One region of the Priestia sp. 40 genome, then DNA from elsewhere that is predicted to be linked to it. Evidence: riboswitches for the same ligand, from Rfam matches in the RefSeq annotation. Region 1 holds a riboswitch; each other region holds the start of a gene.
The links. A riboswitch is a leader RNA that binds a small molecule or an ion and turns the genes downstream of it on or off. The one in region 1 is predicted to bind S-adenosylmethionine.
Positions count from the first base shown of each region.

Region 1 (5,345 bases):
CGTCAGCACTTAAAAGTTCTTCGCTATCGCCAGCTTCAGCGATTATTTCTCCCCAAGGATCGATGACTAAGGAATGTCCGGCAAATGTATTATTAGGATCTTGGCCTACACGATTACACGCGACTACATAGCATTGATTTTCGATTGCGCGGCTAATGAGCAGTGCTTTCCAATGGGCAAGTCTTGGAGCCGGCCACTGAGCGACAACAAACAAGACTTCTGCTCCGCTGCTAGTATGAACCCGAATCCATTCTGGAAAACGAATATCGTAACAAATAACTCCTGCGCATAAAGACTGTTCAAGTGTAAAAAGATTTTTTGCCGTTCCTGCTTCTAGATAGAGGTGCTCATCCATTAATTTAAACAAGTGCAGTTTACTGTATTGTGATACTTCACGACCTTTTCGGTCAAAAATATACATTGTATTCGTGACGCCTTGCTCTGTTTTTTTCGCGATCGAACCTGCCACAATATTTACTTCGTTCGTTTTGGCAAACTGAGAGATTAATTGCTTGGCCTGCTGTCCTTCATCATCTGCAATTTCGTCTAGTCGCGTCAAATCATAAGCTGTATCCCATAGCTCAGGAAGCACCAGGATATCAGGTTTTTCTTGCAGCGCTTCTGTCATTTTTTGTTGAATATATTTTCGGTTTTTAGTTGGGTTTCCAAACGCAATATCAAGTTGCAAACACGTAATTTTTACACTCACTTTATCATCCGTCCTTTTTTAGTAGTTGAAAAAAATGACTTTACAAGTTGAGTATTACAATATATTATTTGTGACTAGAATTTCAAGAATTTTTTGAGAAGGTGTGCGATGATGAAACAATTTGAGCAATCGGAACTATTGAAAAGTTTACCAAAACAATTTTTTGCATCACTTGTAGGCAAGGTAGGAAAAGTAATGGCCCAAGGGCACGACGTTATTAACTTAGGGCAGGGAAATCCTGATCAGCCTACTCCTTCACATATTGTAGAAACACTGCAAAAAGCAAGTGCTAATCCTATGCATCATAAATATTCTCCATTTCGGGGGCATCAGTTTTTGAAAGAGGCCGTTGCGACTTTTTATAAGCGAGAATACGGGGTTGATGTGGATCCCGAAAAAGAAGTAGCTATTTTGTTTGGCGGGAAGGGTGGACTTGTTGAAATCCCGCAGTGCTTATTAAACCCTGGAGATACAGTGCTGGTTCCGGATCCTGGATATCCTGATTACTGGTCTGGAGTAGAGCTTGCAAAAGCCAAGATGGAAGTGATGCCGCTCACGGCTGAAAATCATTTTCTACCCGTATACGAAGAGATAAGTGAAAGTGCTAAAGAACAGGCAAAGCTCATGTTTTTAAACTATCCGAATAATCCTACTGGTGCAGTGGCAACGGCAGAATTTTTTGAAAACACCGTGGCGTTTGCTGCCAAGCACGATATTTGTGTGGTACACGACTTTGCCTACGGAGCAATTGGATTTGATGGTAAAAAGCCAATCAGCTTTTTACAGACTCCTGGTGCAAAAGAGACGGGAATTGAAATTTATACTCTTTCTAAAACGTATAACATGGCGGGATGGCGAGTTGGATTTGCTGTAGGAAATGAAAGTGTAGTAGAAGCTATTAATCTTCTTCAAGATCATATGTATGTCAGTCTCTTTGGGGCGATTCAAGAGGCAGCCGCCGCAGCTCTGTTAGAATCTCAACAATGTGTGAATGATTTAGTTAAGCGCTATGAATCTAGACGCAATACATTTATTCAAGGGCTTCAAGAAATTGGTTGGAACGTTACAACTCCAGCGGGCTCCTTTTTTGCATGGCTAAAAGTTCCTGGAGGATATACTTCTGAACAATTTTCAGATTTACTTCTTGAAAAAGCCCACGTTGTAGTGGCACCTGGAGTAGGATTCGGAACATATGGTGAAGGCTATGTGCGCGTAGGACTGCTGACGGATGAAGAGCGCATGAGAGAAGCTGTATCTCGAATAAAAAAATTAAATTTATTTTAAAAACGCATTGACAATCCTTTTTGAGTTGGCTTAATATGTAAGAAGTTAACGAGATTAATAACCGATAAATCCTAGCGGTATTTTTTATTTAGTATATAATCTACGAATTCAATTTAAATAAATAGCAACTTTCTTATTAAGAGTAGGTGGAGGGACTAGCCCGATGAAGCCCGGCAACCGACTTAACGCATGTTAAGCACGGTGCTAATTCTTGCAGCAGCAGCTGAGAGATAAGAAGAGCAACGAAAGCCTCTTCTTAATCACAGAAGAGGTTTTTTTATTAACGATATTAAACAGCAAGGGAGTTTTTAGCATAATGAGTGAAATCGTTGCAAGCTACTTACTACATGACAATAAAGGAAATTTTCATAAAAAAGCGGAAGGAATCGCTTTAGGACTAACCATCGGCTCATGGACAGATCTGCCGCTTTTAGATCAGCAGCAGCTTCAAAAGCATAAAGGGCGCGTCGTATCCGTAACTGAGCTTCAAGATTGCGAACGTGTTAACGGATACTTAGGCGGAGAGGTTAAGCAGGCTATTGTCAAAATTGCTTATCCAACTGCCAATTTTTCAAGAGATTTACCGGCTATTTTAGTTACGGTTTTCGGAAAACTATCACTTGATGGAAAAGTGAAATTATTAGACTTGGATTTTCCTGATGAATTATTAGCTGAATTCCCAGGACCGCGCTTTGGAATAGAAGGTATCCGAGAGAAACTAGGCGTTTATGACCGTCCGCTTGTGATGAGTATTTTTAAAGGCGTGATTGGAAGAGATATGACGTACTTAACAACTCAGCTGCGTGAGCAAGCGCTTGGCGGAGTGGATTTGGTTAAAGACGACGAGATTTTGTTTGATAATGAACGAACACCTTTTGAAGCTCGCGTTACAGAAGGGAAAAAAGTACTGAATGAAGTATACGAAAAAACGGGACACCGCACGCTGTATGCTGTTAATTTAACGGGACGAACGTTTGAATTAAAAGAAAAAGCGAGAAAAGCAGCTGAGCTAGGAGCCGATGCTCTTTTATTCAACGTATTTGCTTACGGATTAGACGTACTGCAGGCACTTCGAGAAGATGATGAAATTAACTTGCCGATTATGGCTCACCCAGCTGTTAGCGGAGCGCTTACGCCATCAGAGTTTTACGGTTTTTCAAATTCATTACTTCTTGGAAAGCTATTACGCTTAGCCGGAGCAGATTTTTCGCTATTTCCATCACCATACGGAAGCGTAGCGCTTTCTCTTGAAGACACGACAGGCATTGCCTACGAATTAACGCGTCCTGTGTACAAATATAAGCAGACTTTCCCGGTTCCTTCAGCAGGAATTCATCCTGGAATGGTACCGCAGCTTGTGAAGGACTTTGGAATCGACAGCATTATTAATGCAGGAGGCGGAGTTCACGGTCATCCAGACGGCGCTATCGGAGGAGGAAAAGCATTCCGTGCGGCGATAGATGCAGCACTCTCTCATCAAACACTAGCCGAAAAAGCTGAAGAATCAAAAGAGTTGCAAAAAGCTTTGCAACTATGGGGAACAGTAGAGGTGAAAGCATGACATCGTTAAAAATCTTTTGTGACTTTGATGGAACAATCACAAATAGCGATAACATTATTGCTATTATGAAACAATTTGCTCCTCCGGAGTGGGAAAGTATTAAAGACGACGTGCTAGCACAGCGCGTTTCTATTCAAGAAGGAGTAGGGCAAATGTTTGCCTTACTCCCCGTGGAATTAAAGGAAGATATTATTTCTTATATTTTAAGGACGTCTGCTATTCGAGATGGATTTGATGATTTTATTGCCTATACAAAAGAGCATCATATTCCGCTTTATATTGTAAGCGGAGGAATTGACTTTTTTGTAAAACCGCTTTTGGGAAATCGAGTTGCAGAGGAAATGCTCTACTGCAACGGATCTGATTTTTCTGGTGAGCATATTTCCATTACGTGGCCTCATACATGTGATAAACAGTGTACAAATGACTGCGGCTGCTGTAAGCCAACGATTATTCGCAATTTTGCAGATGAAAGAGATCATACGGTTGTTATTGGCGATTCAATTACGGATTTGCAGGCTGCCAAATTAGCTGACACTGTCATTGCACGTGACTTTTTAATTGAAAAATGCGAAGAGCTATCTCTACCGTATCGTCCTTTTTCTACTTTTTATGATGTCATTCATCATTTACAAGAATTAACAGAAGAGGTGAAAGCATGAGTATCATGGCTCAGCAAAGGTTGCATGAGCTTGCAGATATAAAAGATGAGTTGGCAGAACGCGATTGGTTCTTCGGTACAAGCGGAAACTTAGCAATTAAAGTGGACCAAAATCCGACAACTTTCTTTGTATCAGCAAGTGGAAAAGACAAAAGAAAACGTACAAATGAAGATTTTTTATTAGTTGATCAACATGGAAAACCTGCAGAAGAAACGCATTTAAAGCCTTCTGCTGAAACGCTTTTACACGTTAAGATTTACGAGTTAACGAATGCTGGGTGCAGTCTTCATGTACATACAATCGACAACAACGTGATCTCTGAACTGTACGGAGATGAAGGGCTTATTTCATTCAAAGGCCAAGAAATTATTAAGGCACTGGGTATTTGGGAGGAAGATGCGGAAATTACTGTTCCGATTATTCCGAATTACTCGGATATTCCGACACTAGCAGAAGAGTTTTCTCACCATATAAAAGGCGATCAAGGCGCGATTTTAATTCGTAACCACGGGATTACGGTATGGGGGAAAAATGCGTTTGAAACAAAAAAAGCGCTAGAAGCCTATGAATTTCTATTTAGCTACCATGTGAAATTACTATCACTTAAAGGCATTAAGCCAAAGGTGCATTTATAAAAGGAGGAAACAACAATGGCGCAAATTCGCTTACATGTAAACAATAAAAGAATTGAAACTCAAGAGGAAGTATCAGCTTTTCTGGCAAACAATGAAGTTATTTATGAAAATTGGGACATTACAAAACTTCCAGAAAATCTTCGTGAAAAATATGATTTAACTGATGAAGAAAAAACAGAAATTTTAAACGCTTTTGGTGAGGATATTAAAGATATTTCTGAACGCCGCGGCTATAAAGCGCAAGATGTTATCTCGCTATCGGAATCTACACCAAATATTGATGAATTGTTAAAAAACTTTCAGCGCAAGCATATTCATACAGATGACGAAGTTCGCTTTATTGTAAGCGGTCATGGAATCTTTGTGATTCAAGGAAAAGACGGCGAATTTTTTGATGTTGAATTAGAGCCGGGCGATTTAATTTCAGTACCAGAAAACATTCTTCATTACTTTACATTAATGGAAGATCGTAAAGTAGTCGCTGTCCGAATTTT
Region 1 is NZ_JBMPZA010000017.1:307,185-312,529, reverse strand. It holds gene ACO1DI_RS21320 (carbon-nitrogen family hydrolase) at 1-709, opposite strand, end outside; gene ACO1DI_RS21315 (pyridoxal phosphate-dependent aminotransferase) at 821-1,993, shown strand; SAM riboswitch class I at 2,124-2,230, shown strand; gene mtnW (2,3-diketo-5-methylthiopentyl-1-phosphate enolase) at 2,310-3,554, shown strand; gene ACO1DI_RS21305 (2-hydroxy-3-keto-5-methylthiopentenyl-1-phosphate phosphatase) at 3,551-4,216, shown strand; gene ACO1DI_RS21300 (methylthioribulose 1-phosphate dehydratase) at 4,213-4,851, shown strand; gene ACO1DI_RS21295 (1,2-dihydroxy-3-keto-5-methylthiopentene dioxygenase) at 4,867-5,345, shown strand, end outside.

Region 2 (5,345 bases), 160 kb from region 1:
TTAAGTTTATTAGCTGTCATTATTGTAAGTTTCCTAACAAAGAAACCATCAAGCGATGTTCAACAGCAATTTGTTGAAATGAAAGAAATTTTAATAAAAGAATCGAAGTAAACAAAAAGAGGATGGACAAACATATTTCAATTGAAGGAAGCTCCGGACGATTCATCGTTCGGAGCTTTTGGTTGTGATAGTGAACGTAGATTGAATTGATTTAGTTATATCTCAATCTCTTTTTGTTTTTAATCTCTCTTCCTTATCATATATATATTAAAGATTAATAAAGGAGGTTTTTGTATGCAACATTCTTATTTCCCTTATGAACCTACACAACAAATGCGCGTAGATACACAAAATAGAGAAATTAAAGTAATTGGTGAAGGAAGTGCTTCAGCCATTCCAAATGAAATTTCCATGACGATTGGAACGCGCACTGAAAACCGAGACGTTCAAGAAGCCTTAAAAGAAAATTCAGCTGTTTCAAATACTCTGCTGCAAGAGATAAAAAAACTTGGAATCAATGACCAACAAATTGAAACAGCTTCATTCACCATAAATCCTAAATATGATTACAGCGATGGAAAATCGACTCTTACAGGATACGAAGTACAGCATTTGTTTAGAGTAAGAGTACAGGATGTAAAACAAGCTGGCGATGTTTATAACGCTACGTTTTCAAGCGGAGCCAACGTAGCGCAAGATCTTCAATTCCACGTTACAAATGATGATAAATATGAACAAGAAGCGATAAGTAAAGCTTTGCTTAACGCTAAAGAAAAGGCCTTTACCATTGCCAACACGCTGCAGCTCCCTATTAACCAAACTCCCATTTTAATCGAAGAAGGCCCCGTCTATCAGTCATCTGGATCCTCGCCTAAGTTATTAGCAGCCTCTCCCCCTATTCAAGCTCAGTCCTTGACTGTATCTGCTTCTGTAAAAGTTACGTACACGTATTAATACTTATGGTAAACTATAGATTATTATAATGAAGAAACTAATCTAAAGGAGCTCTTTGCACAATGACTTCTGAACATTTACTAGCAGCTTATCAAACCCTATGGTTGAACCGTTCGTTCGCTTCTAAACAATCCATGACAAGTGAAGATCAGCTTCGCGAAGCCATTCTGAAAGATTTAAGAGATGAAATGACTCATCCGCGCGTCCGGCAAACACCGTATGTGAAATATCATCTTGGCATAAAAAGAATTCTAAACAGCAGTCTTTCCTCTGATGAAAAAGTTGCGCTTGCGTCCCTATACACAAACCTTTTAGATAGCTGTATATAACAAGAAAAAGGACTTCCTTGATGGAAGTCCTTTTTTTATTTAATTAACGCTTTTTCTTCTAAGCTTTGAAAAACAGCGTTAAAGTCTTGCTTCAAATCCTCGAATTCCTCTAACCCTACTGAAAGGCGAAGAAGTGAATCAGTAATTCCTTTTTCTTCCCGTACTTCTTTTGGGATACTTGCATGAGACATTGTTGCAGGATGCGTTAGAATGGATTCAACTGCACCTAGACTTACGCCAATTGAAGCCAATTTGACTCCTTGCAAAATATGTCGTGCTACTTTTTCATCCTGTACTTGGAAGGAAATCATAGCTCCGTATCCATTTGCTTGTTCTGAAATCAGTTTGTGGTCTGGATGACTTTTTAAGCCCGGGTAGTATACACGGCTCACTAGTGATTGTTCTTCAAGCCACTTGGCAAACTGCAGTGCTGTTTTTAACTGCTGATCTAAACGAACTTTTAATGTCTTAATTCCTCGAAGCAGTAAAAAACAATCCTGTGGCCCCAAGATAGCACCAAAAGCATTTTGTACAAACTTGACTTCTTCTGCTAGCTTTTCATCGCTTACTACAACTAAACCGCCAATGACGTCACTGTGGCCGCTGATATATTTTGTAGCACTATGAATCACAATATTTACACCAAGGTCAATCGGCTGCTGTAGATAAGGTGTTAAAAACGTGTTATCCACAATTGTAAGAAGATTGCGCTCCTTCGCCAAACTTGCTACTGCTTTAATATCGGTTACCTGTAAAAATGGATTTGAAGGGCTTTCGATATAAATAGCCTTCGTATCTTTTGTAATAGCTTCTTCTACTTTCTCAACCTTCGTTGTATCAACAAAAGTTGTTTTGATACCAAACTTTGAAAATAATCGTGTTAATACACGATATGTTCCGCCGTACGTATCGTGTGAAACTAAAATTTCATCCCCTGATTCAAAAATAGATAACACCGATGAGATAGCAGCCATACCTGATGAAAAAGCAAAACCAGCGTACCCATTTTCTAGCTGAGCAATGGTATTTTCTAAAGCCTCACGAGTTGGATTTCCTGAACGAGAATAGTCATAACGGCCGTTGTTCGTCTCATCTTCTTGGTTAAATGTAGATACCTGATAAATAGGTACGTTAACCGCTCCAAAATGACCGTCAATTCCTGTATTTGCATGAATTAAGTTCGTACCAAATCTATGTTTATTATTGTTGGTATGCATCAAATGCCTCCTTCAAATCTTTAATTAAATCATCTGCGTGCTCAATTCCAACTGATAATCGCAGTAAACAGTTTGTTACTCCGACACGATTTCTAATTTCTTCCGGAATATCAGCGTGTGTTTGACGAGCTGGGAATGTCATTAAACTTTCCACGCCTCCTAAGCTTTCTGCAAATGTAATAACTTTGACATTTTCTAAAAGTACTGACACGATGTCAGGGTGTGAGACAGCAAAAGAAATCATGCCTCCAAATCCAGTTGCTTGTTTCTTCATGATTTCATAGCCTGGATGTGTTTCAAGACCAGGGTAATACACTTTTTCCACGAGATCGTGAGCAGTAAGCCAATTTGCAATTTTCAGTGCGTTTTCGTTATGCTTTTCCATCCGAAGCGCTAGCGTCTTAACACCGCGTAATAACAACCAGCTATCCTGTGGACCTAAGATTGCCCCAGCTGCATTTTGATAAAAACGAATTTTCTCTCCTAAGCTACTACATCGAGCCACTACAAGACCAGCAACTACATCATTATGGCCCCCAATGTATTTACTTGCACTATGTATCACAATATCTGCTCCAAGCTCTAAAGGACGCTGATAGTAAGGGGACATGAAGGTATTGTCAACGATAGTAAGCAAATCATGCTGTTTAGCTAACGCAATTGCTTCTGGCAAATCAGTCACGTGCATCATTGGATTTGTAGGTGTTTCAATAAATAAAGCTTTCGTGTTGGGACGAAGCGCATCTTTTACTTGCTCGAGATGGGCTGTGTTGACGTACGAAACAGTAATTCCTTGCTCTGAAAAGATTTCATTTAGTACTCGGTACGTTCCTCCATATAAATCCTCTGATACAATTAAATGATCTCCGTTTTTAAATAGTGCTAAAACTGACATTACACCCGCCATTCCTGAAGCGAATGCTACTCCTACCTCTCCTTTTTCTAAAGCAGCAATTGCTTCTTCCAATGCTGTACGAGTAGGGTTTGCCGTACGTGCATAGTCAAATCCTGTACTTTGCCCTAAAGCAGGATGAGCAAATGTTGATGCTTGGTAAATGGGTGTTGTAATAGAACCTGTTGAAGGGTCACGACCTACTCCTGAACGAACTAATAAAGTTTCAATTTTCATCTATTTCTCTCCTTAACTCAAAATAAAAACACTCTTCACAGATGAAAGAGTGTTCGTTTATACACGATTTCTCTCATCTGTTAGAACAATACTGATGTTCCACAGGAATTAGCACCGTTCAAATGAATGTTTCATTTGATGGTTGCCGGGCATCGCAGGGCCAGTCCCTCCGCCACTCTTGATAAGAGTTCTATATAATTGTTGGTGGTTAACGTTTGTTGTTACTAACTTTAATAAAGATTTTCTTTATTGTCAACATAATTTTCTAAAAAATTTAAATCATCTTATTTGTTTATTCAATATACTTGTCCTGATAAGGACATAAAAAAAGAGACGACAGCGAGGTCTCTTTTTCTAAGGCAAGTGCACAGATTTTACGTGAGCTAACTTCCAATACATACTTTCTCCATTTGCCGTAATCAGTTCAACAATATTATTAGAAACTTCTTTAAGTACGCCAATCTTTTCTGATTGATCCCCTAAATCTAATACGACCAGTTGATTTTCATATTTTTTAAGCTGCTCTTCAAAATTTCTGACAAAAGGTGCAGAGGCAGGCCTTACTGGGAGCTCTTTGTCACTTAAAGAATAAGGGGTTAACTCATTACTGTAAGGGGTAAGCCATTTCAAATGATGCAGAGAAACAAAGACATTTTTATACACTGGAGAATAAAACACAAGATAATCATTCAGCACGCTTGTGATATAGCCGTGCAATGATTTCCCTCCTGTTACATAAATTTCAATAAACTTCCCTTTTGCCTGCTGTAAAATATTACGATAAGAAATCCGCTGACTTTCTTCTATTAAGTTCTCTTCTATTTCACGTAAAACCGTATAGTCTTCTTCCGATACTTCCCGCAAACGATGCATGTGTAAAAGAGGAATATACAAATAATCATGTCCATTATACAAAACCATAATATCTAATCCAAGATCAATAAGTCTGCCAACAAATGTCGTTTTACCTGAAATATCTAACTCTACAATTTTATTGATATAATTATTCATACTCATTCTGATTCTCCTCCTTTTTCTTATATGATAGAAAAGGTGCTTTATAAGCACCTTTTATGTTCCATTTCATCATGCTTTCCAACGATAATTTTTCGTTTTAATAACTTTCTCGGCCGGTGCTGAAGAGCGTGAACCCGTACGGCGTCCTCGAGAGCGATCGTCTGTGCGACCTCCTGTACGACGTCCTGTACGTCTTCCTGTACGGTCTCCTGTGCGGTCTCCTGTGCGGTCTCCTGTGCGACCTCCTGTACGTCTTCCTGTACGGTCTCCTGTACGGCCTCCTGTACGGCCTCCCGTACGGCCTCCTGTACGTTCTTCTGTAGATTCTGCAGCTTCAGTTTCTCCATTTTCTTCTGTTTGCTCGTTATTTTGATTGTTGTCGTTTTGCTTAAAAGCTCCTTTTGCTCCTACACAAATGGTTTTAACGTGTCTTGGCTGTAAGCGTAATACTTGATTGTTCTGAACAAGTGTAAATGTGCCGTTTCAACTTTGTACTAACACGCCCTCTACCGCTTCAGGTCCTCCATTATTGATTGATACCCATTTATGAGAAAGGTGTGCAAACAGATCGTTGAAACTCTTGGATTTCATATATTCTGGTTCTTGACTCACGGAGAGTTCATTTACAGATTGAGTAGTTTGATCTCCATTGTTGTTTTGATATTCACTTACACTCTTAACGTGGTCAGTGTTAATATA
Region 2 is NZ_JBMPZA010000017.1:147,687-153,031, forward strand. It holds gene putP (sodium/proline symporter PutP) at 1-111, shown strand, start outside; gene ACO1DI_RS20455 (SIMPL domain-containing protein) at 295-954, shown strand; gene ACO1DI_RS20460 (hypothetical protein) at 1,017-1,283, shown strand; gene ACO1DI_RS20465 (trans-sulfuration enzyme family protein) at 1,319-2,500, opposite strand; gene ACO1DI_RS20470 (trans-sulfuration enzyme family protein) at 2,484-3,629, opposite strand; SAM riboswitch class I at 3,700-3,817, opposite strand; gene ACO1DI_RS20475 (DUF2642 domain-containing protein) at 3,984-4,646, opposite strand; gene ACO1DI_RS20480 (hypothetical protein) at 4,688-4,993, opposite strand; gene ACO1DI_RS20485 (hypothetical protein) at 5,130-5,345, opposite strand, start outside.
Region 2: linked by a shared signal. The riboswitch ahead of ACO1DI_RS20470 (trans-sulfuration enzyme family protein) and the one ahead of mtnW (2,3-diketo-5-methylthiopentyl-1-phosphate enolase) in region 1 are both predicted to bind S-adenosylmethionine.

Region 3 (5,345 bases), on a different contig from region 1:
CTTGCTCTGCTACTGCATCACGCATAATAACTGTGCCGTTTTTCGGAAGATCTTTTAAGCTTTTGTATTTTTTAGAGTAGATACCAATTGGTTCAATGTGAATGGCACCGGCACTTACAAAATCATACCCTTTTTCACCTTTATGATCTTTTAGCACTGAATTCATATAAGGAACGTGCTGGAAATAGTTTGCATCAATTTCATTGTTTGCAAGAGCTGTGTTCGGTAAGATGTAATCTTGGAATTTTTTAATTTCTAAGTCAATTCCTTGTTTTTCTAAAATCGGTTTTGCTTGTTCTAAAATTTCAGCATGAGGCGTATTAGATGCACCCACGACAATTTTCTTTTCATCTTTCGATCCATTGTTAGATCCACATGCAGCTAATCCTACTACTAGCGCAGATGTTAATGCTAAAGCTGAAAGCCATTTCTTCATAATAAATAGTCCTCCCTTTATCTTTTATCAATTTTTGCAGTAATCGCATCTCCAATAAGTTGGATAATAAATACAATAATCAAAATTAAGATCGTAGCGGCTAGCGTTACGTCATTATGACTGCGCTGGAATCCTTCTAAATATGCAAGGTTTCCAAGACCTCCAGCTCCAATCACACCCGCCATTGCCGTATAACCGACTAACGCAATGGTTGTTACTGTCAAACCGGAAATCAAAGCTGGCAGCGATTCAGGTAACAGCACTTTAAAGATAATAGTGCTTGTTGTGGCTCCCATTGATTTAGCAGCTTCAATAACACCTTTATCAATTTCACGCAGACCAATTTCTACAAGACGCGCATAGAATGGTGCTGCTCCAACAATTAAAGCCGGTAACGCTGCGTTAGCGCCTAAAATACTTCCTACCAACGCTTTGGTAAATGGAATCAGTAAAACAATTAAAATAATGAATGGAATGGAACGAAAAATATTTACAACTGCTGACACAATGGCATATAAAGGTTTGTTTTGCCAAAGCTGTCCTTTGGACGTTAAAAATAAAAGCAACCCCAATAAAATACCTAGAACAAACGTGGCTATAACTGAAATAGCCGTCATATATAGTGTTTCATTTGTCGCTTGAATAAAATCATCTAAAATAACGTTTGGAAATAGTTTCTCAAGCATTCGTCATTACCTCCACTTCTACCTGCTGCTCATGAATGTATGCAATGACTTTTTCAACTTCTGTTAATTCTCCGTCTAAATGAACGAACAACGTCCCGTATGAACCTGTTTGTGTATGAGAAATCTTTCCTTGCAAAATATTAATCGTTACATCAAACTGTTTTAAAATCGTTGTAATGAGCGGTTGCTCTGCTTTTCCGCCAACAAACGTCAGCTGAATAATTTGCCCGCTTGGATACAGCTCTTTTACTTGTTCAATCGTTTCAAACGTTTCCTCTGGTTCAGAAATCTGTTGAACGAATCGTTTTGTAATCGGCTGCTTAGGTTTTCTGAATACTTCTAGCACTTGTCCTTCTTCTACTACTGCCCCATTTTCCATAACGGCTACTCGATGACAAATTTTACGAATGACGTGCATTTCATGAGTAATCAATACAATGGTTAACCCAAGCTTTTCATTAATATCTACTAACAGATCTAAAATGGAATCTGTCGTTTGGGGATCAAGCGCTGATGTTGCTTCATCACAAAGCAATACTTTTGGATTGTTCGCTAGCGCTCGAGCAATCCCAACACGCTGCTTTTGTCCGCCGCTAAGCTGTGATGGATAAGCATCTTCACGCCCTTCAAGCCCGACCAGCTTAATAAGTTCGTCTACTCGTTTCATTCTTTTTTCTTTTGAAATCCCTGCTATTTCTAACGGAAAGGCAATATTTTCTCGTACCGTACGTGACCACAAGATATTAAAGTGCTGAAATACCATACTAATTTCTTGTCTAGCTTTTCTGAGTTTTCCGCCTTTAATTTTTCCAATATCATTACCTGCTACTTCGACCGTTCCTGTCGTTGGTGTTTCTAATCCGTTTAGCAAGCGAATCAAAGAACTTTTCCCCGCTCCGCTATAACCAATAATTCCGTAAATTTCACCTTGGTTAACGGTTAGATTCACATTATCAACAGCTGTTACTCGACCGCTTTTAGCCTGATAAATTTTTGTAACGTCTGTTAATGTAATCATATTTCTTCACCTTCTTTAGTAAAAACTTGATTATGTTAGGTTGCCCTATAGAATGAAAAAGCCGTAAAACATTTTTCCCCATCAAAAAAGCCTCTCTGCGCATGACAGAAAGGCTCGATATTTAATCCTTTCTCTCATCTTTCAAAGCGCATAGCTTTGCAGGAATTGGCACCATTTCAGTTAGTCTGACGGTTGCCGGGTTTCACAGGGCTCAGTCCCTCCACCTCTCTTGATAAGAGTTCGCAACAATTATTTTGTTTTTGGGAAATATTCATTCATTTATGAACATTCATGAGTGTGATTTTAGCATGTGTCAGATAGGCTGTCAACAGATTTTACCCTTGGGATAATATCCCAAGATTTCAACAGCCCCAACGGTTCGCTCTCTTTCCATTTCTTCATTTTAAACAAACGTTTGATTATCGAAGTTCTTCAAGCACGTGCTCGATGGAATGAAACGCATAAAGTTTTTTTATCATTTCGCCATTTTTCACTTCAATCAAACAAGGTACACTTTCAATGGAAAATAACTCTGCTTTTGAAGGCATATAATTTAAATTGCTCATTCCGATGGTTACATCCGGCAGCATCGCTTCTGCCACGGTTAACATTTTTTTTGCCAGCTGACACGTTCCGCAAAAAGGCGTATGGAAAAAGATAAAGGCTCTTTCTCCTTCTTTTAACTGATCATCAAGCTGTTTTTCGCTCCATTCTTGCATGTTGCTCATTCCTTTTATGTTAAAAATTCTGCATTAACATCGATATTGGCACTCAGTAATACTGTTGCTATGTGATGTCTAGGGGCGGCAGCAACTTCTCGGTACATTTTATCAATATATAAATGCTCTGCTTCCGGAAGCTCTCGTTTAAATTGTTTTCTCAGCTTATTCCCTGAATCATCAGAGTCAACGAGTATGTATACCTCTTTGTTAAACGTACAGTCAATAATTTCATCCAGCTTTGATAAACTAATCGTACCGTTTGTACAAATAATTTCAATTGGTTCTCGAATGATATCTTGAATACGCTTTTTATCTGATTTTCCTTCGACAATAATTACTTTTTCAATTTCAATTAGCCCCATTTTCATCACCCGTAATCGTCAGTTGTATAGTAACATCATTTCTTTATGCTATACAATATTCGTTAATGTATCACAGTTCACCTGTTTTTTAAAAGAAATTTGCAAGAAAGAACTCTTTTAAAAGGCAGTTTAGGCCATATTATTTCCATAAAACAAGAAAAACAGCGGCAGTTGCCACTGTTTAGCACCATCCTGCTTCTTCGTCGCAGTCTGTATATTTTTGCGTTTCACCTTGTTTTTGTACGTCCGCATATTGATAGAACTTATTATTTTCTTGCGAATATCCTTCTTCAAAGCGGTATTCATTGCCGCTTGTCCCATAACTAACTTCACCAATTGGCTGCTTATCAACATATAATTTCATACCGCCGTCATGAAATTTAGCTGTAACGCGATCTGTAACGTCCATTTTTTGTTTTTCAAACATAAAAAGACACTCCTTTAGCTTGTTTACTAATAGAGTGTCCAGTCAAAAACTTTTCATAAAGACAATTTATGGAGGAGTATTATCCTTCGTTTGTCATTTCTTCGTATTGCTCTGCTGTCATCAGCTTGTCTACTTGAGAAGCATCAGATGGTTTGATTGTAATCATCCATGCTTCTTCGTATGGAGATTCATTAACAAGTTCAGGGCTATCGCCTAAGTTGTCGTTTACTGCTACAACTTCACCGCTAATTGGTGCATAAAGCTCAGAAACTGTTTTTACTGATTCAACGCTACCAAACGGCTCGTCAGCTTCTACTGTTGCTCCTACTTCTGGCAGTTCAACGAATACGATGTCTCCAAGCTCAGCCTGAGCGAAATGTGTAATACCTACGCGGACAACGTCTCCTTCTGTTTTTACCCATTCATGCTCTTCAGAATAACGCAAATCTTTTGGTGTACTCATCTTAATCCCTCCAAAATATGTATCGTAATTTGTTTATATAAAAAGCGCCTTCAACGTGGAGAACACTTTCTACAACCTAAAATAACTTCCTATTAACAGTGTAACGTAAAAGGTAAAAATTTTCTATTTGAAAACTTACTTCCACACGTTCTCAAACTGCTCTTCTTTGAAACCAAGCGTTACTTTTTGTCCATCTGTTAGCAGCGGACGCTTAATTAACATGCCATCTGATGCAAGAATCGATAGAAGTTCATCTTCACTCGCACTGCTTACTTTATCTTTCAGTCCTAATTCGCGATATTTTTTACCGCTTGTATTAAAGAATTTTTTTAATTCTAAACCGCTGTTCTGATAATAAGACTGCAGCTGCTCTTTTGTTGGCGGGTTTTCTACAATATGAATTTCTTCATACGCTACTCCATTATCATCCAGCCACTTCTTTGCTTTTCGGCACGTGCCACACTTTGGATATGAATAAAAAAACAATGACATTTCGTCAACCACCCTTTATTTTAAGCTTTTTTCGTATTTTAACACATCCTTTATCATTTACCTAGATAGAGGCTTCTTAAACAAAAAGGAGCTCGTAAAACGAGCTCCTTTTTTCTTAAACTGTGAACTTCTCTACTTCTAGAAGTGTTTTTGCAATCTCGCGCTTTACGCTAATTACATTAATTGGTGTATAGCGAGTTAACTTACGAAGAGACGAAAGCATAACTCTAAGCGTATCACCTTGTTCAACGCCAATTAACGTTTCTTTTGCATCTGCTTCGATTCGATTAAATGCTTCTTGGCAGAATACTTGCGTATATTTTACTTTTAAGCTGTTTTGATCTACTCCTGTTTTGGAAATGGCTTTTTCAGTACGTAAAACAGTGGATTCCATTGCATATACGTTACTAATCATATCGGAAATATTAACGAGAATTTCTTGTTCTTTCTCTAATTCTTTACCGTATTTCTGTGCAGCTAGACCTAAAAGCAAGAGCGCAATTTTCTTCCCATTTTGCACAAGCATTTTTTCTTGATCTAACGGCTCATTCCCTACTTCCTGCGGCATAAGCATCATCAATTCTTCTTGAAGCGTTTGTGCTTTTTGAAGCAGCGGAAGCTCTCCTTTTAGCGCTTTGCGTAAATATGTGCCTGGTACTAAGAGACGATTAATTTCATTTGTTCCTTCAAAAATACGGTTAATGCGGGAATCACGATACAGGCGCTCGATTTCATACTC
Region 3 is NZ_JBMPZA010000005.1:1,641,457-1,646,801, forward strand. It holds gene ACO1DI_RS09655 (MetQ/NlpA family ABC transporter substrate-binding protein) at 1-436, opposite strand, end outside; gene ACO1DI_RS09660 (methionine ABC transporter permease) at 454-1,122, opposite strand; gene ACO1DI_RS09665 (methionine ABC transporter ATP-binding protein) at 1,115-2,140, opposite strand; SAM riboswitch class I at 2,272-2,379, opposite strand; gene ACO1DI_RS09670 (thioredoxin family protein) at 2,560-2,859, opposite strand; gene ACO1DI_RS09675 (toprim domain-containing protein) at 2,874-3,224, opposite strand; gene ACO1DI_RS09680 (YusG family protein) at 3,406-3,651, opposite strand; gene gcvH (glycine cleavage system protein GcvH) at 3,731-4,114, opposite strand; gene ACO1DI_RS09690 (arsenate reductase family protein) at 4,250-4,606, opposite strand; gene ACO1DI_RS09695 (acyl-CoA dehydrogenase family protein) at 4,722-5,345, opposite strand, start outside.
Region 3: linked by a shared signal. The riboswitch ahead of ACO1DI_RS09665 (methionine ABC transporter ATP-binding protein) and the one ahead of mtnW (2,3-diketo-5-methylthiopentyl-1-phosphate enolase) in region 1 are both predicted to bind S-adenosylmethionine.

Region 4 (5,345 bases), on a different contig from region 1:
GAAAAACAGGCCAGTTATATAAAGAATGGAGGAAAAAAATGAAGGATGGAACAATTCTACATAAACAGCGTTTTCCGTCACCTAACCCTCGCGTGGCGCTTTGGATAATTACATATGCATGTCAAGGACTTAAAATTAAAGGGATGCTCGCGGAACCAAAAGAACAAGGAATGTATGACGGCTTTTTATACTTGAGAGGAGGTATTAAGAACGTAGGAACGGTTCGTCCTGCTCGACTCATTCAATTTGCTTCTCAAGGTTTTATTGTGATGGCTCCATTCTATAGGGGAAATCAAGGAGGCGAAGGAAACGAAGATTTTGCAGGAGATGATCGTTACGATGCTTTTGCTGCTTACGATTTACTGAAACAGCTCCCTAACGTCCACCATGACCGCATTCATATTTTTGGGTTTTCAAGAGGGGGAGTGATGGCTTTACTCACAGCCATTGAAAAAAATGACAGCCGTTCTCTTGTGTTATGGGGAGGCGTCACGGATATGGTGCTGACATATGAAGAAAGAGAAGATTTAAGAAGAATGATGAAGCGGGTGATTGGAGGAACTCCTTCTAAATATCCTGAAAGATACGAATGGAGGACACCTTTGAACCGTGCTCATCTCGTCGAGCCGCCGGTCTTGCTTATTCATGGTTTAGAAGATAAAAACGTGTCGGTTGATCATTCCTATCAGCTCGAATCTAAACTAAAGAAGTCCAATAAAAAAGTTACCAGCTGGTACTTCGAAAACTTTCCACATGCTTTTCCACCAAAAGAAAACCGAGAAACGGTGAAGAAGTTAACGAAGTGGATGAAAGCGCAATAAAAGATATGCTACGATAGAGAAAACAAGTAGAATAACAGTGAGGAGTGAGAAAAAAATGGGTATGCCGCTAGAATTAAATACAATGATTGTGACAAAAGGCAACGAAAAGCGTGTAACGGATAACATTTTTCAAATTGAGAAAAAAGGATATCGCTTGTATCCGTTAGATATTCCATTAAACATTCACAAAACGAAAAATGGAGAATGTATTGGAACTGCTGTTGTGCGTAAGGTAGAAATGGCGCAGGAAAAAACTATTGTCACATATGAACTGACAAAATTACATTCGACTAATTAAAAAACCGATCGTCTATAAGACGATCGGTTTTTTATTAGACTCTAGGTCCGCCTAATGTTGAAATGTCAGATGCTACATCATTAAAACGCTTGAAATTAGCTTTGAATTTAGCAGCAAGCTCAGTTGCTTTTTGGTTATAAGCTGTTGCATCGTTCCATGCTTTAGAAGGCTGAAGCACTTCATCAGGAACTCCCGGAACATGAGTTGGAATCGATAAACCAAAAATAGCATCTGTTACTGTTTCGGTATTAGCTAGTTCTCCTTCAAGGGCTGCTTGAACCATAGCTCGAGTGTAGCTTAACTTCATTCGTTCACCTACGCCGTATTCACCGCCGGTCCATCCAGTATTTACAAGGTAGACATTTACATTATGTTCATCGATTTTCTTTCCTAGCATTTCTGCATAAGTTGTTGGAGCAAGAGGTAAGAAAGGCTCACCAAAGCATGTAGAGAAAGTAGCCTGTGGCGATGTTACGCCGCGCTCTGTTCCAGCTAACTTACTAGTATATCCGCTCAGAAAATGGTACATCGCTTGTTCTTTTGTAAGCTTGCTGATTGGAGGTAAGACGCCGAAAGCATCAGCAGTTAAAAAGACAATAGCTGTAGGATGCCCAGCAACGCTTGGCAATACCGTATTATCAATAGAGTCAATTGAATAAGCGGCACGAGTATTCTCTGTTAAACTATTATCATTGTAATCTGCTACTTTCGTATTTTGATTTAACACTACATTTTCTAGTACGGCGCCGAAGCGAATTGCATTGAAAATTTGCGGTTCTTTTTCTTCAGAAAGCTGAATGCACTTCGCGTAGCATCCTCCTTCAATATTAAATACACCAGAGCTTGACCAACCGTGCTCGTCATCTCCGATTAAACGACGGTTTGCATCAGCAGAAAGCGTTGTTTTACCCGTTCCAGATAAACCAAAGAATAATGCAACGTCACCTTCTTCTCCTACGTTAGCAGAACAGTGCATAGATAGAATATTGTTTTGAGGAAGCAAGAAGTTCATCACTGAGAAAATAGATTTTTTCATTTCACCAGCGTATTCAGTTCCTCCAATTAGCACAATTCGTCGCTCTAACGAAAGAATAATGAAGGTTTCAGAATTCGTCCCGTCTGTTTCAGGATCAGCTTTGAACGTTGGAGCTGCTACAATTGTAAACGGCTTCACATCATCATTTGTTTTTGGTTCGGCTGAAGGGCGAATGAATAACTGCTGAGCGAATAGGTTGTGCCATGCAAATTCATTAACTACTTGAATTGGTAACTGATACTTTTTATCAGCTCCAGCATATCCATTAAAAACAAAAAGTTCATTCTGCTTCTTTAAGTGGGTTAAGACTTTTTTGTATAGCGCATCGAATCGCTGAGCAGAAATTGGCTGATTGACAGGTCCCCATTCAACCGTTTTTGAAGATACAGCATCGCTTACAATAAATTTATCTAAAGGAGAGCGACCTGTATATTTTCCGGTTTCGACTGACACAGCACCTGTAGAAGTCAGCGTTCCTTCGCGTCGAGCTAGAATTTTTTCAACAAGTTGTGGAACAGATAATTGATGTTTTGTTGTTTTTAATTGAAGCAAACCATTTAATTCGATAGACATATCAACAGTACTCATGTGCACTACCTTCCTTTTTTAGCTATTATTTATTCATTAATGTTTGAAATTTATAATTAGTATAACACATTTATTTAATTATTCTATACTATTTAACTAAAAATGTTTGTGCATTATAAAAAAATGTACGTTATACCTATTTTAGACACATGTATATGTGCTAGAAGCGAAAAAAGTGAGGCTATTTTAAGTGAAAGCCTCATTTTGATCTGTCATATTAACCAAACTTAGTGATGATTCTTAATAAGGTGTACTATTTCAGAATTTGAGTATGTTACATTAAAACAGATTCAAACATAAAGAGATGATTTCCATTTGAATGTTGTTGACAGTGAAGCGCTTTTTCATGTATTATATGTCCTTGAACGGATACTCTCTTATCCCGAGCTGGTGGAGGGACAGGCCCTATGAAACCCAGCAACCATCGTCATTTTTTTGTGTAGACGATAAGGTGCTAACCTGATGCAAGGGCACAACCTTGATCGATAAGAGTGAAAGGCTTATGTAGAATTTGATACCTTTCCTCGATACAAGGAAAGGTTTTTTTATATTTTTTAACGTGTAATGAAAATAAGGGAATGAGTACCGTATCACAATGTATCGTATTTATAAGGAGGAAAACTGATGTCAACACAACGTCGTCTGTTCACGTCAGAATCTGTTACAGAGGGACATCCCGATAAAATTTGTGACCAAATTTCTGACTCAATTCTTGATGCTATCCTAGCAAAGGATCCAAATGCTCGTGTTGCTTGTGAAACAAGCGTAACAACTGGTTTAGTTTTAGTAAGTGGTGAAATTACAACTTCTACTTACGTGGATATTCCTAAAACAGTTCGTGAAACAATTAAAGGAATTGGCTATACTCGTGCAAAATACGGATTTGATGCTGAAACTTGTGCAGTATTAACATCTATCGACGAGCAGTCAGCTGATATCGCTGCTGGTGTAGACCAAGCGTTAGAAGCACGTGAAGGTCAAATGTCAGATGAAGAAATCGAAGCAATCGGAGCTGGAGACCAAGGGTTAATGTTTGGTTACGCATGTAACGAAACAAAAGAATTAATGCCTCTTCCAATTTCATTAGCTCATAAACTTGCTCGCCGTCTAACAGAAGTACGTAAAGAAGAAATTCTTCCTTACCTTCGCCCGGATGGTAAAACACAAGTAACAGTTGAATATGATGAAAACAACAAACCTGTTCGCATCGATACAATTGTTATTTCAACTCAGCATCACCCAGAAGTAACGTTAGAGCAAATTCAGCGTAACTTAAAAGAATATGTTATTAATCCAGTTGTTCCAAACGAGTTAATTGATGAAAATACAAAGTATTTCATTAACCCAACAGGACGTTTCGTAATCGGCGGTCCTCAAGGAGATGCTGGTTTAACTGGTCGTAAAATTATCGTTGATACTTACGGCGGATATGCTCGTCACGGCGGCGGTGCATTCTCTGGTAAGGACGCAACAAAAGTAGACCGTTCAGCAGCTTATGCAGCTCGTTATGTTGCGAAAAACATTGTAGCAGCTGATCTTGCTGATAAATGTGAAGTACAACTAGCATATGCAATTGGTGTTGCACAGCCAGTATCTATTTCAATTGATACATTCGGTACAGGAAAAGTTTCTGAAGAAGTACTAGTAGACGTAGTACGCAAAAACTTTGACCTACGTCCAGCAGGCATCATTAAAATGCTTGATTTACGTCGCCCAATTTATAAGCAAACAGCAGCTTACGGCCACTTTGGTCGTACGGATGTAGAGCTTCCTTGGGAGTTCACAGACAAAGCGGAAGCATTAAAAACTCAAGCTTTAGCTAAATAATAAAAAAAATCTCCGTGAAAACGGAGATTTTTTTTTATGCCCACTGAATACCTGCAGCAGATTTTTCTACGACACCTTCATATTCTGAAAGCAAATGCTGAAAAATGGCGTCCCATGATTGAGTAAGAGCATATTGTCTCGCTGCATGGCCAAAGTGAAGCCGCTGATGCAAATCATCGAGTAAATCTGTAATAGCCGAACTGAATTCTTCTAAGGAGTGAGGTTTGCAAAGGTAGCCGTTTCGCCCGTGCTGAACCATCTGTTTAACGCCTCCTGCATTTGCTGCCACTACAGGAGTTCCAGAAGCAAGAGACTCCAGTACAACATTTCCGAAGGTTTCTGTTTCTGAAGGAAAAACAAACAAATCAGATGATGAATAGATATGAGCAAGTTGCTTACCTTCAAGGAAGCCTGTAAATGTCATATGCTCAGATGCTTGCTGCTGCATTTGCTCTTTTAAAGGGCCGTCTCCCACAATAACCCAGTGAATTTGATGGCGGATATGATCGGGTAGAGATCGTGCGATTTTCATTAAAAAATCAGCGTTCTTTTCTTTAGCTAATCTTCCTACATAAGTTAAAATGTAGGGTTTTTTAATATTATATTTAATACGAATATCAAAGCGGTCATAGTGGGGGTGAAACAATTTGTGATTCACCCCTCGCGACCAAATAGCTACGTTGTGAAACCCTTGTTCTTCTAGCTGCTGTTTGGTCACTTCGGAGGGAGCGAATATTTTTTGTACAGGTTTATAAAACCATTTCATATATTTTTG
Region 4 is NZ_JBMPZA010000005.1:1,528,618-1,533,962, reverse strand. It holds gene ACO1DI_RS08980 (alpha/beta hydrolase family protein) at 39-821, shown strand; gene ACO1DI_RS08975 (DUF2584 domain-containing protein) at 877-1,119, shown strand; gene pckA (phosphoenolpyruvate carboxykinase (ATP)) at 1,154-2,743, opposite strand; SAM riboswitch class I at 3,118-3,235, shown strand; gene metK (methionine adenosyltransferase) at 3,368-4,570, shown strand; gene ACO1DI_RS08960 (glycosyltransferase family 4 protein) at 4,605-5,345, opposite strand, start outside.
Region 4: linked by a shared signal. The riboswitch ahead of metK (methionine adenosyltransferase) and the one ahead of mtnW (2,3-diketo-5-methylthiopentyl-1-phosphate enolase) in region 1 are both predicted to bind S-adenosylmethionine.